3 regions of the Sphingomonas sp. Leaf30 genome follow, and region 3 is predicted to be linked to each of the others. Evidence: riboswitches for the same ligand, from Rfam matches in the RefSeq annotation. Region 3 holds a riboswitch; each other region holds the start of a gene.
The links. A riboswitch is a leader RNA that binds a small molecule or an ion and turns the genes downstream of it on or off. The one in region 3 is predicted to bind cobalamin.

Region 1 (7,993 bases), on a different contig from region 3:
GGCGCCACAGTGTTTGCCGTTTATCAGGCAATGCCCGCACAGCGCCAAAATACGTTGCTTCATCACCTGCGCTGGCCGGCAGCTGGCGCATTTTTGGGAAATGCACTCTGGGCTGCTTACACGCAGTTTTACGGGTTAAGTTTCGTATCGGTTCTGATCATTACCTTCACGCTGACGTGCCTGATCGTTGCCTATCATGCCCTGTCGAATGCGACGGTGTCGAAAACTGCGTGGTGGTGCGCGTACCTTCCGTTGAGCGCGCTCGCCGCATGGTTGACCGCCGCTACCACCGTCAACATCGCGGCTAGCTTGAAATATCACGGCGTGGAGGGCGGTGCAGCCGCTCCTGGGATCGGTGCAGCGGTGATCGTGATTGCTGGACTCATCGCGGCCACCGTGCTGGTCCGAGGACGTGGTAATCTACCGTACGCAGCTGTTTTCCTTTGGGCGCTTGCTGCTATCTTCGCTGCAGGTGGCCAAGCTGCAGGACCTATTGCCGTAGCAACCGGCGCTGCCGCGATCCTCGTTATTTCAGGCTTGGTCGCTGGCTACCGGCGCAGGGTATATGCGTCTGGTTCGATTACAGGTTGAAACTAAATCCGTAGCCGAGACCTAGGGTGAATTGGGTCCGGCGCCCGCGTTCGCGGATGAGGGGTGAATCGCCTGCGTTCTGACCTAGTCGATCCAGGCCAGTGAAAAGCGTGATGGCGCTTCGCCGGTTTAGGGGACGAATTACGGTACCGCCTACACCGTAGGACAATAGTCCGCCTGACGCAGAATACGGTCTAAGTCCGGACCGTCGCGACTGGAGCGCATCGATGCCGAAATACGTCTCGATATACTCGCGGCTTGCCAGCGTTGCGCGAGGCCCGATGTTGATGATGGTCCGTCCCCGGCGCGCCTGGTAAGCAACTGACCCGTCGGCGACAACGCCGTCATGCCCGCCGAAGCCGCGACGAACCTCGATCCGTCCACGCCATGGCCCAGCCCGTTTCTCGACGAAGCCTCCCACCTCAACAGCTGCATCTACGTCGCCGAGGCCGCGTAGCGCGTCACTCCCGCCTGTAATGAGGAACGGCGATCCCCCGCGCTCTTCATCCCGCCCAAAGCGGAGCTTGGCGAGCGGTCCTGCCTTCCACCCGTCCCGGTTCACCCCGTTCCAACCCAAACCGTCGGGGATCGAAGCGAAGATGGTGTCCTTGTAGTTGATCCGCAGGTCGGGAAAGATCGACAAGGCCATGTCTCGCGAGCCTTGCCATGCAGGGCTTAAGACTGGTGCGACGCCGACGGTGATGCTCCATCCGGCAGTGCCTGCCTCCAAAGGCCGACCTGCGGGGGGGGGGCGGCCGCAGGTCCGTCTGCGCGAAGCAGGGTTGAGCAGAGACTAGCGCAAGGATGGTTAGAGCGGAGCGCATCCTTATCCCTTTTTTCGGCCCCGTTGATGACGGTCGGTCGGTCATGTCAGCAGCCACCTTATCCCCGCGCGTCGTAAACGCCAGTCCCGGTAGATGGAGTACGGCTATACCCACAGCGTATGACCGGTCCGCTTTCAATGCCGGCGGACGCGTTCAAACTCAGGCCGAAGCAGCCGCTCGCGTTTTCCACAGGGACCAGCCGACGCCGCAACCCAGTATCGCAAAGGTTACCGCCAACGACGCTGCGGGCGGGAATTTGGCGAGCCCGAACATGTCGGCAACGAAGATTTTCGAGCCGATAAATACCAGCAACGCGGCCAAGCCGTATTTAAGGTAATGGAACCGGTCGACCATCGCGGCGAGCGCAAAATAGAGCGCGCGTAACCCAAGGATAGCAAAGATGTTCGACGTGTAGACGATGAATGGATCCGTTGTGATCGCGAAGATGGCCGGCACGGAATCGACCGCAAAGATGACGTCAGCGCATTCGATCATGACCAGAGCCAGTAGTAACGGCGTAGCGATCCGGCGCATGCGCCCCGTCGCTGGGTCCTGCTCTTTCACCCAGAAACGTTCCCCGTGAAGTTGGTCGGTAACCGGCATGCGCTGGCGAACCCAGCGTAAAACGGGCGAACTGGCCACGTCATATTCCGTGTCTGCAGTCAGCCACATCTTGATACCGGTGAAAACCAGGAAGGCAGCAAAGACGTATAATACCCATTCGAACCGATCGACCAATGCCGCACCAAAACCGATCATCACTGCACGCAGGACAATGACACCCAGGATGCCCCAGAACAATACACGGTGCTGGTGGATGCGGGGGATGGCGAAGTAGCCGAAGATCATGGCGATGATGAACACGTTATCCATCGCAAGGCTCTTCTCGATGACGAAGCCCGTCACGTAGTTGAGGCCGGCAGTCGGCCCGATATACCACCAAATCCATCCGCCGAACGCCAGTCCCAGCGTGATGTAACTTGCTGACAATGCAAGGCTCTCGCGTACCCCAATTTCTCGTTGTCCGCGGTGCAAGACACCCAGATCGAGGATCAGCAACGTTGCGACGATGCCGAGAAATGCCAGCCACATCCAGACAGGCGTACCAAGGAATAATAAGGAAAGCAGCTCAGGCATGGGGACCTCTGACAAACGTGATGACGTGGGGCGGGATCAGCGATCAGGAGGGCAGGTATCTCGCGGTGGTGCGCACAAGCGACCTTCCAAGTGCAACTCAAAGCGCTTCAATTGCAGCAGAATTGGAGAAATTGGAGTTCGGCGCGCCATCGCGATACGCGCGCGCTCGTCCAACTGCTGATGCAGTTCGGCGAGTCTGTTGGTTTCCATGCTCAGAGCCTCTTTTCAATCGGTGATCGAAAGATCGGATCATCAACGACGACAGGAGGCAAAGCGGCCAGGCCTATATCGAGATAACCCGATGCGGTCCGACATCACAATCACCCAAGGGAAATTGTCAGAGGGGCCCGGCCCGCTTTTTATAGATAGGTTACGGTTTGCGGTGATCAAGCAGTTTCAATATTTGATAACGACCGTAGTCTGCGCTCAATCTGCCGCACTTCTCATCCCAAAACATCACGCCGATCGGGAAGATGAATCGGTCGAAAACGCCCCTTTCTGGACGCTCAGTTTGGCGAGCCGCAAGCCTGAAAGCCATTCGGCCAGCCATAAGCCGCAACGTGCCCCGCCGGCAGGTGCTCTGCTTGCAGCAGGCAAGCCGTGCGGCGTATGTCGCTACTGCTGGTGGGGGGGAATAAATGGCGAATGGCATTAGCAGCCGCGGAAACTCGGTTGTCGGCGAGCGCTGGCCGCTCTTCTGGGCAGGCTGTGCGGCGATCAGCGTTGGGGTGGCCTTTCACTTACCAATGCTCGCGATGGCCCATACGATGGGCAATCACCTTTCGGGTATGGCTATGGACGGATGGATGTATCTAGGCATGGCGCTGATCGGTATCGGCGTGCCGGCAGCTATATTTGGCGCTTTACCCAAGAAACGGCCTGATCACAGGGCAGCCGTTGGCGTCGCATATGAAGCGCCCGATGATACCCCTCTGACGCGCTCGCATGCTGCCGTTCTGCTGGTGCTTACCCTCGGGCTCATCATCGACACTATGAAGCCAGCAACGCTCGGCTTCGTGCTCCCCGGCATGCGTGGCGAGTATGGGCTCGCTAAATCGACCGTTGCCCTGCTTCCGTTCGTTGCCCTTACGGGGACCACAGTTGGCTCGTTTCTGTGGGGGTGGCTTGCGGACATCTATGGTCGGCGTGTGTCGATCCTGTTGTCGACGATCCTGTTCGTTTCGACATCCATCTGCGGCGCTATGCCTTCCTACAGCTGGAACCTGGTCATGTGTTTTCTGATGGGGTGCTCGGCTGGCGGAATGCTGCCCGTTGTCTACACGCTGTTGGCGGAGATCATGCCTCCACGGCACAGAAGCTGGGTTCTTGTGCTGGTTGGTGGCACGGGACTGGTCGGTGGCTACCTCGCAGCTAGCGGTGCAGCGCATCTGTTCGAGCCCCTGTTCGGCTGGCGTAGCTTGTGGCTGCAGGGCTTTCCCACCGGTTTGCTGCTGCTTGCGATGGCAAGGTGGATTCCTGAGTCCCCGCGCTTTCTGTTGGAACGGGGTATGGACGCCGAGCTAGCTGACATGGCTCGAAAGTTTGGCATCGTCAGGCGTGCGCCACAAGAAGCCCCAGCGGACGCTGGCAGCGCAGCGGCTCACCACCGCGAATTGACCATCGCCCTGGTGATCACGGCCCTGTCCTGGAGCTTCGTCAACTTCGGCTTGTTGCTATGGCTGCCTTCGGATCTTCAAGATCGAGGCTTCAGTGCCGAGATTGCAAGCGGCATTATCGCCAGCTCAGCACTTGTTGCCCTGCCCACGATCATGATCGCGGCCTTCCTTTACAGCCGTTGGAGCAGCAAGCGCACTCTGATCGGCACTGTGCTTCTCACACTCGCCGGGCTTGCCGGAGCCCTACTGCCGGCGCCTACCCTGGCTTGGCCACCACTGCTCATCGCAGTGATCGCGTTACTGGTGGTTGGCACAAACGGATTAATCGCCGTGCTACTTCCCTATGCAGCCGAAAACTACGCATTACGCGTACGTGGACGCGCTACCGGGCTTATCGCGGGTAGTAGCAAATTTGGTGGCGTTGCTGTCCAGCTGGGGGCCTTCGCTGGATTGATCCCGACGATGGGGGGCGCGGCGATCGCGTTGATCATACCAATGACGCTGTCAGCGGTACTGATCGGACGCTCAGGTAGAGAGACGCGCGGCCGCAGCTTACGTGAGCTGGAAGCAACGGCTTAGCTGTCGGCTTCATATCGACCTGCGCGGAGTGTCTCCTTCAGCGGTCAAATGTGTGAAAAACCCAGTCGTAATCACGACTGCACGACAAACAGGTGTTTTCGGACACCCAAGCAGACCTGTCGGCGCTTAGCGTATATCTGGGTCCGTTCTATGTACCGACCCCCTTTTGGGAAGGTTTGGGGGCTGAAGGCCCGGTACTATCCCATACAACCGAACGGCTTCGCTCGACCATTTTCATCAACCGAAACCATCGTGAATAGAGCCGTGGCCGCATGTCGTCGTTCCCCGGATATTAAATCCTCGGCGCTAAGATCAACACTGATGCGCACGGAACTGCGCCCGGTCATCCGTACTTCGGCGGTTAGCTCGACCATCTCCCCCTTCTGGATAGGGGAACGGAAGTCGATCCGGTCAGATGCTGCCATAACCATTACCGCCCGGGCTTGGCGGGTTGAGGCAATGAATGCCGCCTTGCCCATCATGCGAAGTGCATCACCACCATAGAGGGTGCCGTAATGGTTGGTCTGATTCGGGAAAATCATTTCGACCATTCGCAACGGCTGCACCGCATCATGCGGAACCATCTCACCCATCGGTGGCAGAGGGTCTTCGCTTCCGACTGCGACGAGCGTGAAACGGCCTCGCGTACACAGCCGTCGTTCGCCCGATACCGGTGCCTCCGCGATCAGTTCGACCTCGACGTCGAGCGACTTACGTCCAACCCGCACGACGCGACCTGTCACCTCGACCATATCGCCGATCCGGGCAGGCGCCGCGAAATCGATCTTTTCCGAAGAGGCGGTGACGAAGGCCGCGCGACCGTGGCGTGAGGCCGCCAGGAAGGCGACCTTGTCCATATGCGCCAGAGCCACACCACCGAACAGCGTGCCGTGGTGATTGGCGTCACCGGGGAAGACCATGTCGATCAGCTGAATAGGGGTGCTGTGGTGTTCCTGTGGCATCCTGGTCCTCAATCATTCGCGAGGGCATCCAGACGCCAGCGACCAACGGGAGAGGTACACCTCTTCCTACAGCACGCAGCGGCCAGACCGGGCACCCCGCCGGTGGTCGTTATGGCGTCGAAGGCAGGTCTCCTGGCTCGCGGGTCATCGTCGAAATCCCGGCCTTCCCAGCGCTGAAGCGCCAGTGGCACACGAGGGTTTCTACTCGCCGCTTACAGTTGCGGGGGCAGCATCGGAATCGAACCGATTTCCCGTCTTAGCCTTCGGCCAATCGGCGAAGGAACCTTGACCTCACTGAGGTCGCAGGAAACGGCCCTTTACGTCAAGGCCAAGTGGCTTCGCGGACTAAGAACGGCATGGTGGGCGTAGCCGTACCACCGTCCGCCGTGCTTCCACTCATGCCGCCTCATTAACATATAAAGATATCTTTATATGTCTGTTGACAATGATCGCTCGCTCGTGTCGAACGGCCACGTCGAGGTTCCCCATTCCAGGCATGGCGATGGGGCTAAGACGGGAAGCCGGTGGTGTCCTTCGGGTCAGATTCCGGCGCTGCCCCCGCAACTGTAAGCGGCGAGTGGCGGCTCCATTTCGTGTCACTGGGTTCTCGCAAGGAGCCTGGGAAGGCCGGAGCCACTGCGTTGACCCGTAAGCCAGGATACCTGCCTTCGACGCCATAACGTTCCTCGGACGGGGGTTCCTCCGGTGGATCGCGCTTGATGCGACGGTCCGTGGCTTGCCGCCATCCGGGCCTGTTCACGCCTTGCGCGCTTTCGCCTGACCTCCCGCCCGCATAGCCAGGGTGAGTCATGACGAATAGCGGGTTCACATTCTCGATCAGCAGTATCCCGTTCGACGAGGATTATCGTCCGGCCGACAACACGCGCATCACCACCAATTTTGCCAATCTCGCGCGCGGAGACAGCCGACAGGAGAATCTGCGCAACACGCTGGTGATGATCGACCATCGGTTCAACGCGCTGATGCACTGGGATAATCCCAGGGGTGATCGCTACACGCTGGAGCTGAAGATCGTCTCGGCCGCGCTCACGCTCGGGGATGGTGCCGACGACGAAGCCTTCCCGCTGATCGAGATCCTGCACACGACCGTGACCGACCGGATCAGCGGAGAGCGGTCCGACGGCATGATCGGCAACAACTTCTCGTCCTATGTACGTGACTACGATTTCAGCGTCGTCCTGCCTGACCACCTGAAGGCTGGGGGTGGCGGTGCGCCAGAGGGGTTCGGCGATCTGCACGGCAACTTGTTCAAGCACTTCCTTGGCTCGAGCGCCTACCGTGACAATTTCCGCAAGCCGCCGGTTATCTGCCTCAGCGTGTCGAGCAAGGAGGTGTATCACCGGACCGCCAACGTGCATCCGATCCTCGGCGTCGAGTACCGGAACGACAAGTTTTCCTCAACCGATCAGTATTTCGCCAAGATGGGTATGAAGGTGCGCTACTTCATGCCGCCACACAGCGTCGCGCCGTTCGCCTTCTATCACACCGGCGATCTGGTCAGCGACTACACCAACCTCGAACTTGCCAGCACCATCGCAACGATGGAGACGTTCCAGAAAATCTATCGTCCTGAAATCTACAATGCGAACTCGGTCGCGGCGGAGCATTATCAGCCGAGCCTGAAGTATCAGGACTATTCCCTGACTCGCATCGTCTACGATCGCGAGGAACGTGGTTGCCTCGCTGTCGAGCAGGGCAAATTCGCCGAAGAGCATTTCATCAAGCCGCACAGTGCCGCGCTTCGGCGCTGGTCCGCGACCTGCGGCCTCTGATCCCCACGACACGAAGGTATTTGCATCATGACGACATTGTTGCCGACGACGACCGCGGGTAGCCTGCCCAAGCCTTCCTGGCTCGCCCAGCCCGAGACCTTGTGGTCGCCCTGGAAGCTGGAGGGCGACGAGCTGGTCGCTGGCAAGCAGGACGCGCTCCGCCTCGCGGTCGAGGACCAACGGCAGGCGGGTATCGACATCCTCGGTGACGGCGAGCAGACCCGCCAGCACTTCGTCACGACCTTCATCGAGCATCTCGACGGTGTCGATTTCGAGAAGCGCGAGACGGTGCGCATCCGCAACCGCTACGACGCCAGCGTGCCGACGGTCGTCGGCGCCGTATCGCGCCCGAAATCGGTCTTCGTCGACGACGCCCGTTTCCTGCGCGCGCAGACCGATCAGCTGATCAAGTGGACGCTGCCGGGGCCGATGACGATGATCGACACCCTCTACGACGCGCATTACCGGAGTCGCGAGAAACTGGCATGGGA
Region 2 (7,993 bases), on a different contig from region 3:
CGGTCGCGCGCGCCTCGTCGGCGATGTCGCGCTGCAGCCGGTCGCGGCGCGCGGGGTCGAGCCCGTCGGCGGTCGAAAACTCGTCGAGCAACGATTCGAGCCGCCCCAGCCCCGCGCCGCTGCGCGTCGTCGCGGCCGGCGGCGGGACATGGCCGATCGTCACCGCGCCGATACGCCGCCGTGCCTGTGCCGCCTCGCCCGGATCGTTGACGATGAACGGATAGAGCACCGGCATCGCCCCGGTCAGCGCCTCGGGCCAGCATTCTCCCGACAGCGCGACCGCCTTGCCCGGCAGCCATTCGAGCGTCCCGTGCGCGCCGACATGGATCAGCGCATCACTCCCCCGCGCGTGCAGCCACAGATAGAAGGCGACATAGGCATGACGGGGACAGCGCGACAGGTCGTGATACTCCCCGACCCGCGCCGCGCTGCGCCCGCGTTCGGGCTGGAGCGCGATCACCACGCCCCCCCGCTCGACGCCCGCGAACTCGAACGCGCCGTCGATACAGGCCGGATCGTCCTCGGGCGCGCCCCAGCTTTCCTCGAGTGCGTCGCGCAACACGGCCGGCAAGCCCCCAAGCGCCGCGCGATACGCCGCGACCGGCCACGCGATCCGCCCCGTCGCCAGCGCCTTGGACAGCGCTTGCGGCGCCGCCCCTCCGGTCGCGTAACCCGCCGCCGCCAGATCCTCGACGATCGCCTCCGCGGACGCCAGCGCGTCGAGCCCAACCGCATGCGCCATCTGATAATCCTTACCCGGATAGGTCGACAGCACGACCGCAGGCCGCTGCTCCGCGACCGGTCGCTCCGCTAGCCGCACCCATGCGGTCACGCGCGCGACGATCGCGGCGATCCGGCCGGGCTCCGCCCGATGCTCGCGCCGCGCATAGCCGAGATCGTCGTCGCGGACGCCGTCCTCCTTGAAGCTCGCGACGCCTGCGAACAGCCGTCCGTCGACCTCGGGCAGGACGACGTGCATCGCCAGGTCGGCGGGGGACAACCCGCGCGTCGATCCGGCCCAGGCGGCACGATCCGACGTCGCGAGCGCGACCTGGAACACCGGCACCCCCGCCCCGTCGAGCGGCGATGTGTCGTCCGCGCCGCGGCCCGAAAATGCGGTCGCGTTGACGATCGCCGCCGGACACAGCGCGACGACCCAACGCGCCAGCCACCCCGCCGCGCCCGGCGCCTTCAGCGACGGCGCGAAGAGCCCGACGACGTCGAACCCCGCCCCACTCAGCCCGGCATGCAGCGCCTCGATCGGGTCGAGATCGGCAGCGGTCAGGTAGGAGCGGTAGAAGATCAGCAGGATCCGCGGCCGCGTCGCGGTCATCGCGAACGCCGCCGGGCACGTCACCCCGTCGCGCGGCTGCCAGCCGCCGACCTCGGGAACCGTCTTCACCCCCGCGACTGGCCCGGCATAGAGCCCCGCGGCCAGCGCCATCTGCGCCAGCGCCGCCTGCGCCGCGACCGCGCCGCCGTCGTCGCACAGCGCGGCGAGCCGGCGCAACGTCGACACCGGCACCGTCGACGCTGCATCGAGCCGCGCGTCGATCCGCCCGTCCGCAGGCAGCACCGCCAGCGCGATCCCCCGCGCCCGCGCCAGCGCCTCGACCTGCTGTAACCCATAGGACCAGTAGGACCGCCCGCCGATCAGCCGGATCACGATCCCCTTCGCCCCTTCACCCCCCGCTAGCGTTCGCTCAACATAGGTATCGACCGACAGCGGGTGGGTGAGCGCGGACAGGTTGGCGAGCCGGAGCGACGGCAGCGGGCTCCCCCCCGCCGCCGCGCGCCGCCACCCGGCCGCGAACGCGCCGAGATCCCCGTCAGAAAAGGACAGGACGACAAGGTCCGCCGGGCTCTGCGCGAGGTCCTGCGGGACCGCACTCTCCTCCAGCCCGTGGCTTTCGCGGAAGACGACGTGCATCGCCGTCAGCCCTGAAGCGCGGCCCGGATCCTTACGGGGTCGATCCGGTCATGCTCGGCGATCACCACCAGCCGCGTCTGCCGCGCCTCGTCGGCGCGCCACGGCCGGTCATATTGCGTCCGCACCCGCGCCCCGACCGCCTGCACCAGCAGCCGCATCGGCTTGCCCGTCACCGCGGCATAACCCTTCACGCGCAGGATGTCGGCGTCACGTGCCAGCGTCTCGATCCGCGCGGCGAGCGCCGCCGGGTCCGCGATCTCGCCGAGGTCGACGATCATGCTGTCGAAATCGTCATGCTCGTGGTCGTCCGCGCCATCATGGTGCGACGGCCGCGCCGCGATGTCGTCCTCCGCCGCCGCGTTCAGCCCCAGCACGACGCGCGGATCGATCACCCCGTCGGTCAGCGCGATCACCGGCAACGCACGCGGGGACTCCGCCGCGATCACCGCGCGCGCCGCAGCCACCCCCGCCTCGCCCGCCAGATCCGCCTTGGTCAGCAGCACCAGGTCTGCACAGGCGAGCTGGTCCTCGAACACCTCGGCGAGCGGCGTCTCGTGATCGACGCTCGGATCGGCGCGGCGCTGCGCCTCGATCGCGGCGAGGTCGGGCGCGAACCGCCCTGCGGCGACCGCTTCCGCATCGGCCAGCGCGATCACCCCGTCGACCGTGATCCGCGACCGGATCGCGGGCCAGTCAAACGCCTTGAGCAACGGCTTGGGCAGGGCGAGCCCCGACGTCTCGATCAGGATATGGTCGGGCCGCGGGTCGAGCGCGAGCAAAGTCTCGACGGTCGGGATGAAATCGTCCGCGACGGTGCAGCAGATGCAGCCATTGGCGAGCTCGACGACGTTCTCGGCCGGGCAATCGGGGATCGCGCAGCCCTTCAAGATGTCGCCGTCAATGCCGAGCGTGCCGAACTCGTTGACGATCACCGCGAGCCGCCGGCCACCGGCGTTACGGATCAGATGGCTGATCAGCGTGGTCTTGCCCGCGCCGAGGAATCCGGTGACGATGGTGACGGGAATCTTGGCCAGGGTCGGCTGGGGGTCGGTCATGCGATACTCTCCGGGCGTCGGAACGACAGCCACGGACGGACGCACGCCCGCAGCCACACGCGCGCACGACCTGACGGCCGCACGCGTTCGTCGCTCAGACGGAGTACCGTGCCGCGACCATCCCCTGGATCAAGGCAAGAGCGACCATGACGCTGGCAGGTCTCCTGGCTCGCGGGTCGAAGCTCGATGCACGCCTTCCCAGGTCCCGTGACTCAGTGGCTGCCCCCGCATCGGGGGCCTGTGCGTCTCGCTCACCGCTTACAGTTGCAGGGACAGCCGCGGCATTGGGAGGCAAGCCTCCCGCACCGCATTCCCATTCAAGCCCCGAAGGGCACCGGCGCGATCTGTCGAGGTTCGGTAGAACCAAACCTCGAGGTTGGGTTTAGAGGAGTTTGGCGACTGTGCCAATGCACCTCACCTCCGTCATCCTGACGAAAGTCAGGACCCAGAGCCACGCGTAATGCGCTGCCTGGCCCTGGGTCCCGGGTCGAGCCCGGGATGACGACGCTGCCTGTTATCCCCGCACCACCTCGATCTCGTCGAACCGCTTCCACCGGTAGATCGCGAAACTCAGCACCCAGCACGCCACGAACAGCGCGATAATCGCAAAGCCCAGCCCGTTGAAATTCTCGCCCAGCGCCGAAGCGACGTCCCACACGCCCCCGCTGAGGCCCAGCTTCGACGCCAGCAACGCGAGCGTTTCGATCCCGCCGATCGCGATCGCGACGATCGCCGAGATCAGCGTGATCGTGATATTGTAATAGAGCTTGCGGATCGGCTTCACGAACGCCCATTCATACGCGCCGAGCATCACCACCCCGTCGGCACTGTCGACCAGTGCCATGCCCGTCGCGAACAGCACCGGCAGCACCAGCACCGTACCGATCGACAGCCCGTCCGCCGCCTGGCTCGCCGACAGGCCGAGGATCGCGACTTCGGTCGCGGTGTCGAACCCCAGCCCGAACAGGAACCCGAGCGGCGCCATGTGCCAGCTGCGTGTGACCAGCCGGAACATCGGCCGGAACAGCCGCGCGAGCAGCCCGCGATTGCCGAGCAGCAGGTCGAGATCCTCCTCGACATAGCGCCCCCCGCCGCGGACATGGCCGAAGGTCCGCCACACCGATCGCAGGATGATCAGGTTCATCGCCGCGATCGTGAACAGGAACAGCGCGGAGATCAGTGTCGCGATCACCCCGCCCGCCTGCTTGAACGCCTCGAACTGCGCCAGCGCACTCGCGGTCAGCGCGATCGCGACCGCGGCGATCAGGACGATCCCAGAATGGCCGACCGCGAACCAGAAGCCGACCCCGATCGGCCGCTGCCCGTCCTGCATCAGCTTGCGCGTCACATTGTCGATCGCCGCGATATGATCCGCATCGACCGCGTGGCGCAGCCCCAGCCCCCAGGCGAGCATCGCGGTACCCAGCATCAACGGCTGCGCCTGGAACAGCGCGAACGCCCATCCCCAGGCGGCGATGTTGGCCGCAACCAGCATCGCGAACATCCAGCCGATCCGGTGTCGCGTCGAACGACCGGCAGTCCGCCCGGTCATGATCTTGGTCATTGGCACATCCCCGGCGTCCGACGAGGACGGGGGCCTGCCGCGAACGACCGGGACGCGCGCCGACCGGACGCCCTGAGCGGCCGGCATGCGTCGCCGATGCGGCCCCCGCCGCATGGTCGTCGCTCAGACGGCGTTCACCGTGCCTCGGCCACCCCCTGGGCCGGGACAAGAGCGACCAGACGCCGGCAGGTCTCCTGGCTCGCGGGTCAAGGCTCGACGCACACCTTCCCAGGCCATCGGCCCAGTGGCTGCCCCCGTCGCAGGGGGCGCGTGCGTGTCGCTCGCCGCTTACAGTTGCAGGGACAGCCGCGGTCTTGGGGCGAACCCCGCACCGCATTCCCTTTCAAGCCCCGAGGGGCACCGACGCGATCTGTGCGGATCCGGCTTGCGTCGGACCTGCGCCACAGGGCTAGCGCGTTTTGCCTGCGCTGACGACAGGATTTGCGTGCGACGTAACGCAGGGCATGTCGTCCCATCTCACCGCAACGTCTGCCGTACCTCGTACGTTGATCGCGTAACCGACCGGCGTCCTGCCGGTCGCGGCGTTGCCCGCTTTCCGCCCCGCGGCATTCGTGCGAGCAGCGCAGACCTTCATCGCCCCGCTGAACGGAGCCCGCATGCGCCCTCTCGTCCCCGTCGCCGAAGCCCAGTCCCGCCTCTTCGCCATGGCATCGCGCGTGCCGGCCGAAACCGTGCCGCTGCGATCGGCGATGGGTCGCTGGGCGGCGGAGGACATTCTCGCCCGCCGCACCCAGCCTGCGACCGACCTCTCGGCGATGGACGGCTACGCGATCCGCTACGCAGATCTGCCCGGGCCGTGGACGGTCATCGGCGAGAGCGCGGCCGGCCGCCCCTTCACCGGTTCAGTCGGCGCGGGACAGGCGACGCGCATCTTCACCGGCGCGGCGATGCCGGCGGGCGCCGACACGGTGCTCGTCCAGGAGGAAGCCGCACGCGACGGCGACCGGCTGATGCTCGACGGCGAAGGCCCCGCCTTTGAAGGCCGCAACACGCGCCGCAAGGGGCTCGACTTCGCGACCGGCACGCGGCTGATCGCGGCCGGCGACCGGCTGACGCCCGCCCGCATCGCAGTCGCTGCGACCGGCGGGCACGGCGCCTTGTCGGTCGGCCGCCGGCTGCGCGTCGCGGTCGCCGCGACGGGCGACGAGCTCGTCCCTCCCGGCTCGACCAGCGATCCCGTCCCGCTGCCGGAATCGAACGGCATCATGCTCGCCGCGATGCTCGCCGACCTGCCCGTCGACATTATCGATCTCGGAATCCTCCCCGACCGGCTCGACACGCTGCGTGACGCCTTTGCCGGGGTCGATGCCGATCTGCTTGTGACCACCGGGGGCGCGTCGGTCGGTGATCACGACCTCGTCCGCCCCGCGATCGAGGGAGCGGGCGGCGGCATCGACTTCTGGCGGATCGCGCTGCGCCCGGGCAAGCCGATGATGGCGGGCACGCTTGGCCGGACGATGCTGCTCGGCCTGCCGGGCAATCCCGTCTCCGCCTTCGTCACCGCCATCCTCTTCGTCCGCCCCGTGGTCGCGCACATGCTCGGCGCGCGCGATCCCCTGCCGCAGACGACGCACGCGCTGCTCGGCGAGGATCTTCCGCCCAACCAGTCGCGGACCGACTATATGCGCGCCGAACTGCGCGACGGCCGCGCCTATGCCTCGACCATCCAGGACAGCTCGATGCTGCTGACGCTCGCTCGCTCGTCCTGCCTGATCGTCCGCGACGGCGACGCGCCGGCGGCAAGGGCGGGCGACTCGGCGGAAATCCTCGTCATCGCGTGACGTCACCGCTTGACGAAGCTGCAAGTGTTCCATAGAAGTTCCTCGTCTGTTCCGGACGGAGAACCGTTATGCTCACGCGCAAGCAGCACGAGCTTGTCTGCTTCATCAATGACCGCCTCGCCGAGACGGGCGTGTCGCCCTCGTTCGAGGAGATGAAGGACGCGCTCGACCTGAAATCGAAATCGGGCGTGCACCGTCTGATCAGCGCGCTTGAGGAGCGCAACTTCATCCGGCGCCTGCCCAACCGGGCGCGCGCGCTCGAAGTGCTGAGGATGCCCGAGCGTCCCGAGGCTGCAATCGCACAGACTGCGGTGAAGTCGGGGCCGAAGGCGGCGGCATCGGCCGACACAGTATCTGCGCCGGACACGGTCAGCGCCACGCCCGCGTCGCCCGCCCGCATCGCGGCGAACGACGTCGTCGAGATCCCGCTGCACGGCCGGATCGCCGCCGGCGTCCCGATCGAAGCCTTTGAAGGCAGTTCGATGCTTGCTGTCCCGGCCGCTTTGCTTGGCACTGGCGAGCATTATGCGCTGGAGGTTTCGGGGGACTCGATGGTCGAAGCCGGCATCCTCGATGGCGATTACGCGCTGATCCGCCGCACCGAGATCGCACGCGACGGCGAAATCGTCGTCGCGCTGATCGAGGACAGCGAAGCGACGCTGAAATATTTTCGCCGCGAGGGCGCAATGGTTCGGCTCGACCCGGCCAACCGCGCCTATGACCCCCAGCGTTATGCGCCTGCTCAGGTCCGGGTTCAGGGCAAGCTGTCGGGTATCCTGCGCCGCTACGACTGACGAATGCCGGGGAGCGCTGGCGGTCATCACCGCCGCGCAACCGGCTGGCGTGGCGTTCGGTGAACGTCAAATGTCGGCACCGCCTCGATCTACGCCCCGTAAACAGAGCCGCAAGGTTGGCGCGCTTGGCACCCCTTGTTTGGCATGAGCCGGGGCAACCTGACATCACCTTCGCCCCCGTCCCGAGACTCCGGACAAAAGCAACGGTGGAGAAAAGCGGCACGCGCATTAAACCAGCAGGCCCAGTCCCACCTCCTCCGTCATCCTGACGAAAGTCAGGATCTAGAGCCCGGCACGCCACCCTCCATGACTTTGGGCTCTAACCGCAGACCAGATGAAGGTCGGCTCGGCAAACGTCTCAGCAGAAATGCGGACCGACGGAAATGTCGATCCGACGCGCTTACCAGCGGCCCCAAGCATCAACGTCCGGTTTTTGAATCGCGCGAGCGCCAGTCGGGGCCCCAGCCGCGCAGGATCGCAACCCGACATACCTATTCGCAGCCTATCGCTCCGACCACCCCCGGCCCAGCGACCGTAACCGAACCAGCGCCACACCCCCGGCCACTCCGCGCTGATCGCCCGCCGCCCCAAACCGTCGCGTTGACCGCGCCAGCGTCGGTGGATCGCGCCACGGGTGCCGGTCCCCCGGATTGAGCACCGTCACCATCCGCCCCGTGGTCAGCGTCAACGCGATCCCCCCGGTCCGCTCAAGCACCGATCGATCGAGCTTCAGCCATCGCGGCGTACAACCACGCGGCAGCCCGCGCTCGCTGATGACGATGTCCGCGCGCCGGCAGGCGGCAACCATCTCCGCGATCGGCACCCGGTAAACGCTCCGCGTTGCCAGC
Region 3 (7,993 bases):
AGCGACGCGAGCGGCTCGTCGACGATCAGCGCCGGCGCCTCCACCGCGAGCGCCCTTGCCAGCAGGACGCGGGCCCGCTCACCCCCCGAAATCTCGGTCGCGACACGCGCGGCAAGCGAGGTTACGTCCGCCGCCGCCATCGCACGGGCAATCGCGGCATGGTCGTCCCGTGAGATGCGGGACAGCGGTGCGAGATGGGGCAACCGGCCCAGCGCGACGAGACGTTCGACGCTCAGCGGCCAATGAAGACTTTGACCCTGCGGCAGATACGCGACCGTCCGCGCGATCTCACGTCGCGAGCGCTCCGCCAGCGGAACCCCGTCGAGCAGGATATCTCCAGTAGCGGGAACCAGCCCGAGAAGCGCCTGGACCAGCGTCGATTTGCCCGCCCCATTGGGGCCGACGATCCCGATGAGCGCGCCGCCCTCTGCCGAGAAACTGACATCGTCGACCACGACCCGCCCTGCACGGCGGACGCTGAGGCGGTCCGCGGAGAGGGCTACCATAGCCGCCGCTCGCGCATGAGGTGCACGAGGAACACCGGCACGCCGAGAAACGCAGTAACGACCCCCAGCTTGAGTTCGTTCGACGTCGGGATCACGCGTACCAGCACGTCCGCAAAGGTCAGCAATGCAGCACCGCCCAATGCGGAGGGGAGCAGAATCGTCGATGGCGAACGATCGGTCATCGGCCGGACGAGATGCGGAACGATCAGGCCGATGAACCCGATCGCGCCCGATACCGCGACCGCCCCGCCAACCCCGATCGCCACCCCGACCAGCATCCGCATGCGCGTCCGACGCAGATCGACGCCGAGCGCGCGCGCACCGTCTTCGCCAAGCGTCAGCGCGTCGAGCGCATGGCCGTCCCAGCCGACCAGCACCATGCCGAGTGCGATACAGGGCAGTGCCAGCGCGACATGGCTGAACGACCGGTCTTCGAGCGACCCGAGCAACCAGGTCATGATCTCCATCGCTGCAAACGGGTTGGGGGACAGGTTCAGCGCCAGACTGACCCCCGCGACGGCCAGCGTTCCAACCGCAATCCCCGCGAGGATCAGTGACAAGGCGCTTTGCGACCCGGCCGCCAGCACGAACAGCAACCCCAGCGCCGCGAACGCCCCGGCGATCGCCACGATCGGCAGCATCGCCGGATGTAGCTCCGCCAGCCCGAAATACAGCGCGATCACCGCGCCCAGCGATGCCCCGTTCGACGCGCCCAGCACCGATGGCTCGGCCAGCGGATTGCGCAGGAACCCCTGCAGCGCCGCACCAGAAAGCCCCAGCATCGCGCCGACCGCCAGCCCGAGGATCGCGCGCGGCAGACGGAGTTCGAACAGGATCGCGCGTTCGATCGGATCGCCCTGCCCGCTGAGCGCCCGCACGACATGCGCCAGCGGGATCGCCGCGCTACCCACCGCGACCGACGCGGCGCCGGCCAGCAGCGCAAGCAGCGCTAGGCCACCGACCAATCGCGCACGCGTCACGCGTTCCATAGTGCCAGATCCCACCGCATCGATTTCCGCCTAGCGCATAAGCGGCCGCTGCGGCAGGGTTTTGCGCATGCGCGGCCGCCGTCTCCTGACCATCCTGATGATCGCTGCCGCCAGCGCACCTGCTCCGGCGGCAGCGCCTCGACCGCCGGCGCGTATCGTTTCGCTCAACCTATGCGCTGACCAGTATCTTCTGGCGCTGGCCGACCCCGCGCAGATCGTCGCGCTCACCCGGTTCGCGCGCGATCCGAACATGTCCGCAGCCTCCAACGCCGCGCGTACCATGCCAGTCAGCCGTGGCAGCGCCGAAGACGTGCTGGTGCTCCGCCCCGATCTCGTGATCGCATCGCCGTTCCGACGCCAGACGGTCGCCGCCGTGCTTGCCGGACGGCACGTCGCGACGCTCGATCTGCCCCCCGCGGACAGCTATGCCGCGATCGTGAGGCAAGTCCGTCAGGTTGCCGCCGCCATCGGGCACCCCGATCGCGGCGAAACACTGATCCGCCGGATGGACACCGCGCTCGCACGATTGCCGCGCGCGCCGGGAGGTGGTCGTACGGCGGCCTATTATCAGCGTCGGGGTTTCCTGACCGGTACCGGCACGCTCGTCGACGAACTGATGCAGCGTCTCGGGCTTGCCAATCTCGCGACCCGGCTCGGCAAGCCCGCACTCTCGCAACTCTCGCTCGAACAGATGGTGTTGGCACGCCCGGACTATCTCATAGTCGAAAGCGCCACGGACCGCGTGACCGATCAGGGCACCGAAATGCTGCATCACCCGATTCTCGACGGGATTCCCCGTCTGCGCATCCCCGAGGCGTGGACCGTCTGCGGAGGCCCTGCCTATGTCCGGGCCGCGCAAAGCCTTGCGGCGCAGTTGCGCACGCCGCGTCCGGCCGCTCGTCGCCGCAACCCTTAGAACTCGACGCCAGCCTGGGCCTTGACCCCGCCCCGGAACGGATGCTTGACCAGCCCCATCTCGGTGACGAGATCCGCCGCGGCAACCAAAGCATCGGGCGCGTTGCGCCCCGTCGCCACGACATGCGTCATCGCCGGTCGTGCCGCGAACCCCGCAAGTACCTCGTCGAGTGGCAGATAGTCGTAGCGCAGGACGATGTTGATCTCGTCGGCGATGACCATGGCATAGCTCGGGTCGAGGATCATCCGGCGGACCTCGTCCCACCCTTCGCGCGCCACGGCGATATCGCGGGCCCGATCCTGCGTATCCCAGGTAAAGCCCTCGCCCATCGGCTTGAATTCGACCAGATCGGGAAAGGCGTCAAAGATGACCTTCTCACCGGTCGTCATCGCACCCTTGACGAACTGTACGATCCCAACCTTTCGCCCGTGCCCCATCATCCGCACCGCCATGCCAAGCGCCGCGGTGGTCTTGCCCTTGCCCGGCCCGGTGTGGACCATGAGCAGGCCCTTTTCGATCGTCTTGGCCGCGACGATCTTGTCCTGGACGACCTTCTTCTTGGCCATCCGCGCCGTGTGCTCCGCCTCGCTCCGCATCAGAATGCTGCCTTCACGCCGGCATAGGCACCGCGCCCCTGACCGACATAGCTGAGCACCTCCTCGTACCGCTCGTCGAAGAGGTTTTCGACCCGACCGAAGACCGATAGCCGGGACGTCAGCTTGTACGCCGCGTTCAGGTTGACGAGGACATATTCCTGGAGCGAGACGCGGACAGGGACATAGCTCGGATCGGTATAGGCATCGTCCTGCTGCCGGCCATTATACCGGACGGCGAGCGTTGCCGAGGCGCGCTCGTCGCGACTGAACGCAGTCATGTTGATGCTGCCGATATGGCTGGGGCGCCGGATCTCCACGCCCCCGTCCTCGCGCGCCTTCAGATAGGTATAGGCGAGGTCGAAGCGCAGCTGCGGAATCGGCTGGGCTGTGGCAAACACCTCGACGCCATGCTGCGTCGATCGCGTATTGCGGTTGCCGGGCGTCGCGACGAAGTCGGGGGCAGGATAGGTGGTAAAGATCTCGTTCGTCAGCCGACTGTCGAAATAGGTCGCGCCGATCGTCGCACGATCCCCCCCGAAAGCCTGTTCGACCCCGGCTTCCCACCCCTTTGACTTCTCCGGCTTGAGGTTCGGATTGCCGATATAGCGACCGTCGGAATAACCGAAGAGATCGAAATAGCCGGGATTCTTCACGCCCGTCCCGTAGGCGCCACGCACCCGCGTCCCGGTCGCAAAGCGATAGCTCGCCTGCGCGCGATAGGTGGTGGTGTCATCGAACCGGTTATTCTCGTCGCGCCGCACCGATCCGCCGATTGCGAGCGCATCGTCGACGACGACGTCATACTGGCCAACGAGCCCGACATTGTCGGTATGCCGCCGTCCCGTAAAGACGAACTCCGAAGGAGCCGCGCTAAGCGTCTGGAACTCCTCGCGCTCGACATCGACCGCGGCAGTCAGCCGATGCCGGATGCGATCGGTCCCGAACCGGAACGCGCTTTCGAACGATCCCTTGTACCGCCGTCCCTTGTTACCAAAGCTCAAGGCATCGTCGACCAGCGCCCGGCGTGTCGTATCGGCAAACTGGCCGCTGAGCGCATTCGTCCAGCGGCCATCCGCCAGCGCCAACTCGGCCCGGACGAGCCCGTAATATGCCTCGACCGTGCTGCGCGCGCCTGGCGTATCGACGATCGTGCCGAACTGCGGGCCGCTCAACGCAGTGTCGTTGCTGTCGGCATCGGTATAGCTGTAACGCCCGACGCCCGTGACCTTCAGCGTGTCGGTCGGCGACCAGCTGAGCTTGCCCGTCGCGCCGACGCTCTTCGCGCCGATGTCGCGCGATCCGCCCCGTGCGGTCGGCGTGCCGTCGGTGAGGTAGGTCGAGCTCGACAGCGCGTAATCGAGATTGCCCGCTACGCCCGCGACCCGGGCGCCTCCCGAAAACGTGCCGAACGATCCCCCCTCGGCCCGCAGCGATACGCCCGGGGCCTCCGCGCCGCTGAGCGTGAGATACTGGATGACGCCGCCGATCGCGTCGGACCCGTACAGCGCCGATTGCTGCCCGCGCAGCACCTCGACCCGTGCCGCCTCGTCGGCAATCAGCGTGCCGAAATCATATTCGCCCTGATAGGGATCGGACACTTCGATCCCGTCGATCAGCACCAGCACGTGATTGCCCTCCGACCCACGGATCCGGACCTGCGTCGTCCCCCCGACCGCGCCGGTCCGGCTGATCGCCAGTCCAGGGACGTCGCGCAACACGTCGGACACGATCCGGGTCTGGCGCTGGTCAAGCATAGCGGCGTCCAGCACCGTCACCGACGCACCGATCTGATCGGCCGGAACCGCGTCGCCCGATCTCGATGCGGTAACCACCAGCTCAGCGCCGCCCGCTGCCGCCTCGCCCGTCGCCGCAGTAACCGGATCGGGCTCGGCCGCGGCCGGCGATGCAAAGGCCGTGGCGGTGGCGAGCGCCACAAGCGAAACGAAAATTCTGGTCATGAAACGATACCCCCGGCGTCACGAGCGACCGGCCGGGGCCTGCCGTCCGATGCTACGGACAGCCGGCGCAACGCTTGGGGTGTACGCCGAACCGCACCAGCCACGCGCACCGATGCGGCCCCCGCCGCATGGTTCGTCGCTCAGACGGAGTACCGTGCCGCGGTCATCCCCTGGACCATGGCAAGAGCGACCGAGCGCCGGCAGGTCTCCTGGCTCACGGGTCGACGCCCGGTACGCGACCTTCCCGGGCCCTGCGCTTGCGCTCAGGCCTAGTGGTCGTCCCCCCGTGATGAAGGGACATGCGCACCGCACTCACCGCTTACAGTTGCAGGGACAGCCGCGGCATGAGGAGGATCGCCTCCCGCACCGCATTCCCTTTGAAGCCCCGAGGGGCACCGACGCGATCTGCGACCCCGGCCTTCACCGGTTTCGCAGGGCGACGGTAGCGCAGAAATTTCCTGCCGCCAATGGGCCTAGAGTCGCGCGAGGATCGCCCGCGCCTGACGTAAGTGCGGCGCATCGATCATCCGCCCATCGAGTTGCAGCGCGCCCGCCTCGGGAGCCGCCGCAAACGCAGCGACGACGGCGTGCGCATGTGCAACGGTCGCCGCATCCGGCGTGAACGCGGCGTTGATCGTGGCGACCTGCGACGGATGAATCGCCATCATGCCGGTAAAGCCGTCCCGGCTGCCGCGCGCGGCATAGGCTGCCAGCCCGTCAATGTCCGCGATTGCGGGATAGACCGTCTCGATCGCCGCGACGTCCGCCGCATGTGCGCCGAACAGCAGCAGCGATCGTACGAGCTTATAGGGTTCGGTATAGGATCCGTCGTCCTCCCGACTGGTCGCCGCGCCGATCGCCGCGGGCAGGTCTTCGGCGCCCCAGGTCAGGCCGCATAACCGGTCGTTGACCCGCGCATATTCGCCCAGTGTGAAGATCGCGGCGGGCACTTCGGTCGCGATCGGCAGGATCGGCGGACAGTCATCGCCATAAGCCTCGACCAACGCGAGGACGGTCGCGGGTCCTGTCGCCTTGGGCAGCATGATCGCATCGGCGCCCCTCGCGGCAGCGAGATCGTCGTCCAGCCACCCCGAGTCGACGGGATTGATCCGGACCATCCGCACGACGTCGGTGTGGTCCTGCAACGCGGCCCGGACCGCCTCGCGGGCAACGGCCTTGCGGGTGAGCGCGACCGAATCCTCCAGATCGAGGATGATGGCATCGGCCCCGCTCGCTGCGGCCTTCGCAAAACGCTCGGGCCGGTCTGCGGGCACGAACAGCAGCGAGCGCAACCTCATGCCGGCGTCCGCAGCAGCAGTGCCGAGCGGAGGCACTGACAGACGATCTCGTCACGCTGGTTGATCAGCTGGTGCATGAATGTGACGATCCCGGCGTTCGGGCGTGACCGGCTGGGCTTAAGCTCGGCGACCTCGGTCTCGGCGCGCATCGTGTCGCCGATGAAGACGGGTTTTGGATGCACGAGCTTGTCGTAACCGAGATTGGCGACGAGCGTCCCGAGCGTCGTGTCGCCAACCGACAGGCCGACCATCAGCGCGAAGGTGAAGGTGCCGTTGACGAGGATCTGGCCGAATTCGCTCGCCTTCGCCGCTTCGGCATCGAGGTGCAGCGGCTGCGGGTTGTGCGTCATCGTCGAGAACAGGAGGTTGTCCGTCTCCGTGACGGTGCGGCGGATCTCATGGACGATCCGGTCGCCGACCGTCCATTGGTCGAAATAGCGGCCGGCCATCAGTCATCCTTCTCGATACGCGCGAGCACCATGCCATCGCTCACCTGCCCGCCTTCGATCGCGGTCAGTTCGGCAACCGTCCCGTCGAACGGCGAGATGAGCGAATGCTCCATCTTCATCGCCTCCAGCGTCACGAGCTTCTGCCCCTTTGCGACATGGTCCCCGATAGCCACGTCGACCGCGATGATCCGTCCCGGCATCGGTGACAAGATCGCGCCATCCGCTGCCGCCCCCATCGCCGCGCCAGACGCACGCCAGGGCCGCAACTGCCAGGTCTGCCCGGCATCGGAAACGAGGGCGGCATCGACTGGTTCATGGACGCCGCGACCGTCGAGATCGATCGTCACGACGTCGTCGTTGAGCAGGAACCGCGCCGTCTTCAAAGGTACCGCGTTGAGGCGAAAGCCCGCCATCGGTTCGACGCGTACGAGCGTGCGCGCGGCCTCGATCAGCGCTTCCTCGCTGGGCTGCGCCGGGGGCATCAGCGCCGCCCCCTCGCGCGCAATCAGCCCGGTATCTAGCGTTGCGGCGACGAAATCCGGGTGATCGAGTGCCTGGACGAGAAACCCCGCATTCGACCGGACCGGCCAGACGACCGCCTTGTCCAGCGCCTCCGCCAACGTCTCGCGCGCGGCTTCACGCGTGTCGCCCCAGGCAATCACCTTGGCGATCATCGGGTCGTAATAGGGCGAGATGTCCGCCCCCTGTTCGACACCCGTATCGACCCGCGTCGCATCACCCAGATCGAACGCCTCGAGCCGGCCGATCGACGGCAGGAACCCCTTGGCGGGATCCTCCGCATAGAGCCGCGCCTCGATCGCCCAGCCGCGGATCGCAAGATCATGCTGCTGCAGCGGCAACGCCTCGCCGCTGGCAATCCGCAGCTGCCACTCGACAAGGTCTTGTCCGGTGATTTCCTCGGTGACGGGATGCTCGACCTGCAACCGGGTGTTCATTTCCATGAACCAGATCCGATCGGCGCGCAGGCCTTCGCTCGCATCGGCGATGAACTCGATCGTACCCGCGCCGACATAGTTCACGGCCTGCGCAGCGCGCACCGCCGCCGCGCAGATCGCCGCGCGTGTCGCATCATCCATGCCGGGGGCCGGGGCCTCCTCGATCACCTTCTGATGCCGGCGCTGCAACGAACAGTCACGTTCGAACAAATGGACGACGTTGCCCTGACGGTCGCCGAACACCTGCACCTCGATATGCCGCGGCGACAGGATATATTTCTCGATCAGCACGTCGGTATTGCCGAACGACGCAGAGGCCTCACGC

Region 1: it holds a riboswitch for cobalamin, as region 3 does, so the genes downstream of both, ASE89_RS12720 (acyl-CoA thioesterase) here and ASE89_RS08240 (TonB-dependent receptor plug domain-containing protein) in region 3, are expected to answer to the same signal.
Region 2: it holds a riboswitch for cobalamin, as region 3 does, so the genes downstream of both, ASE89_RS05885 (HoxN/HupN/NixA family nickel/cobalt transporter) here and ASE89_RS08240 (TonB-dependent receptor plug domain-containing protein) in region 3, are expected to answer to the same signal.

What each region holds. Positions count from the first base shown of each region.
Region 1 covers NZ_LMKZ01000016.1:200,496-208,488, reverse strand. Annotated here, with positions in the region: gene ASE89_RS19910 (hypothetical protein) at 1-591, shown strand, start outside; gene ASE89_RS12735 (MipA/OmpV family protein) at 581-1,240, opposite strand; gene ASE89_RS12730 (TerC family protein) at 1,575-2,552, opposite strand; gene ASE89_RS20490 (hypothetical protein) at 2,589-2,762, opposite strand; gene ASE89_RS12725 (MFS transporter) at 3,191-4,747, shown strand; gene ASE89_RS12720 (acyl-CoA thioesterase) at 4,945-5,709, opposite strand; cobalamin riboswitch at 5,814-6,012, opposite strand; cobalamin riboswitch at 6,172-6,393, shown strand; gene ASE89_RS12715 (DUF1852 domain-containing protein) at 6,519-7,502, shown strand; gene ASE89_RS12710 (methionine synthase) at 7,530-7,993, shown strand, end outside.
Region 2 covers NZ_LMKZ01000001.1:1,264,961-1,272,953, reverse strand. Annotated here, with positions in the region: gene cobN (cobaltochelatase subunit CobN) at 1-1,930, opposite strand, end outside; gene cobW (cobalamin biosynthesis protein CobW) at 1,936-2,985, opposite strand; cobalamin riboswitch at 3,123-3,339, opposite strand; gene ASE89_RS05885 (HoxN/HupN/NixA family nickel/cobalt transporter) at 3,500-4,537, opposite strand; cobalamin riboswitch at 4,717-4,929, opposite strand; gene ASE89_RS05880 (molybdopterin molybdotransferase MoeA) at 5,167-6,351, shown strand; gene lexA (transcriptional repressor LexA) at 6,420-7,145, shown strand; gene ASE89_RS05870 (ComEC/Rec2 family competence protein) at 7,648-7,993, opposite strand, start outside.
Region 3 covers NZ_LMKZ01000002.1:327,091-335,083, forward strand. Annotated here, with positions in the region: gene ASE89_RS08220 (ABC transporter ATP-binding protein) at 1-506, opposite strand, end outside; gene ASE89_RS08225 (FecCD family ABC transporter permease) at 500-1,495, opposite strand; gene ASE89_RS08230 (ABC transporter substrate-binding protein) at 1,563-2,411, shown strand; gene cobO (cob(I)yrinic acid a,c-diamide adenosyltransferase) at 2,408-3,007, opposite strand; gene ASE89_RS08240 (TonB-dependent receptor plug domain-containing protein) at 3,007-4,965, opposite strand; cobalamin riboswitch at 5,148-5,380, opposite strand; gene ASE89_RS08245 (HpcH/HpaI aldolase/citrate lyase family protein) at 5,439-6,263, opposite strand; gene ASE89_RS08250 (MaoC family dehydratase) at 6,260-6,712, opposite strand; gene ASE89_RS08255 (acetyl/propionyl/methylcrotonyl-CoA carboxylase subunit alpha) at 6,712-7,993, opposite strand, start outside.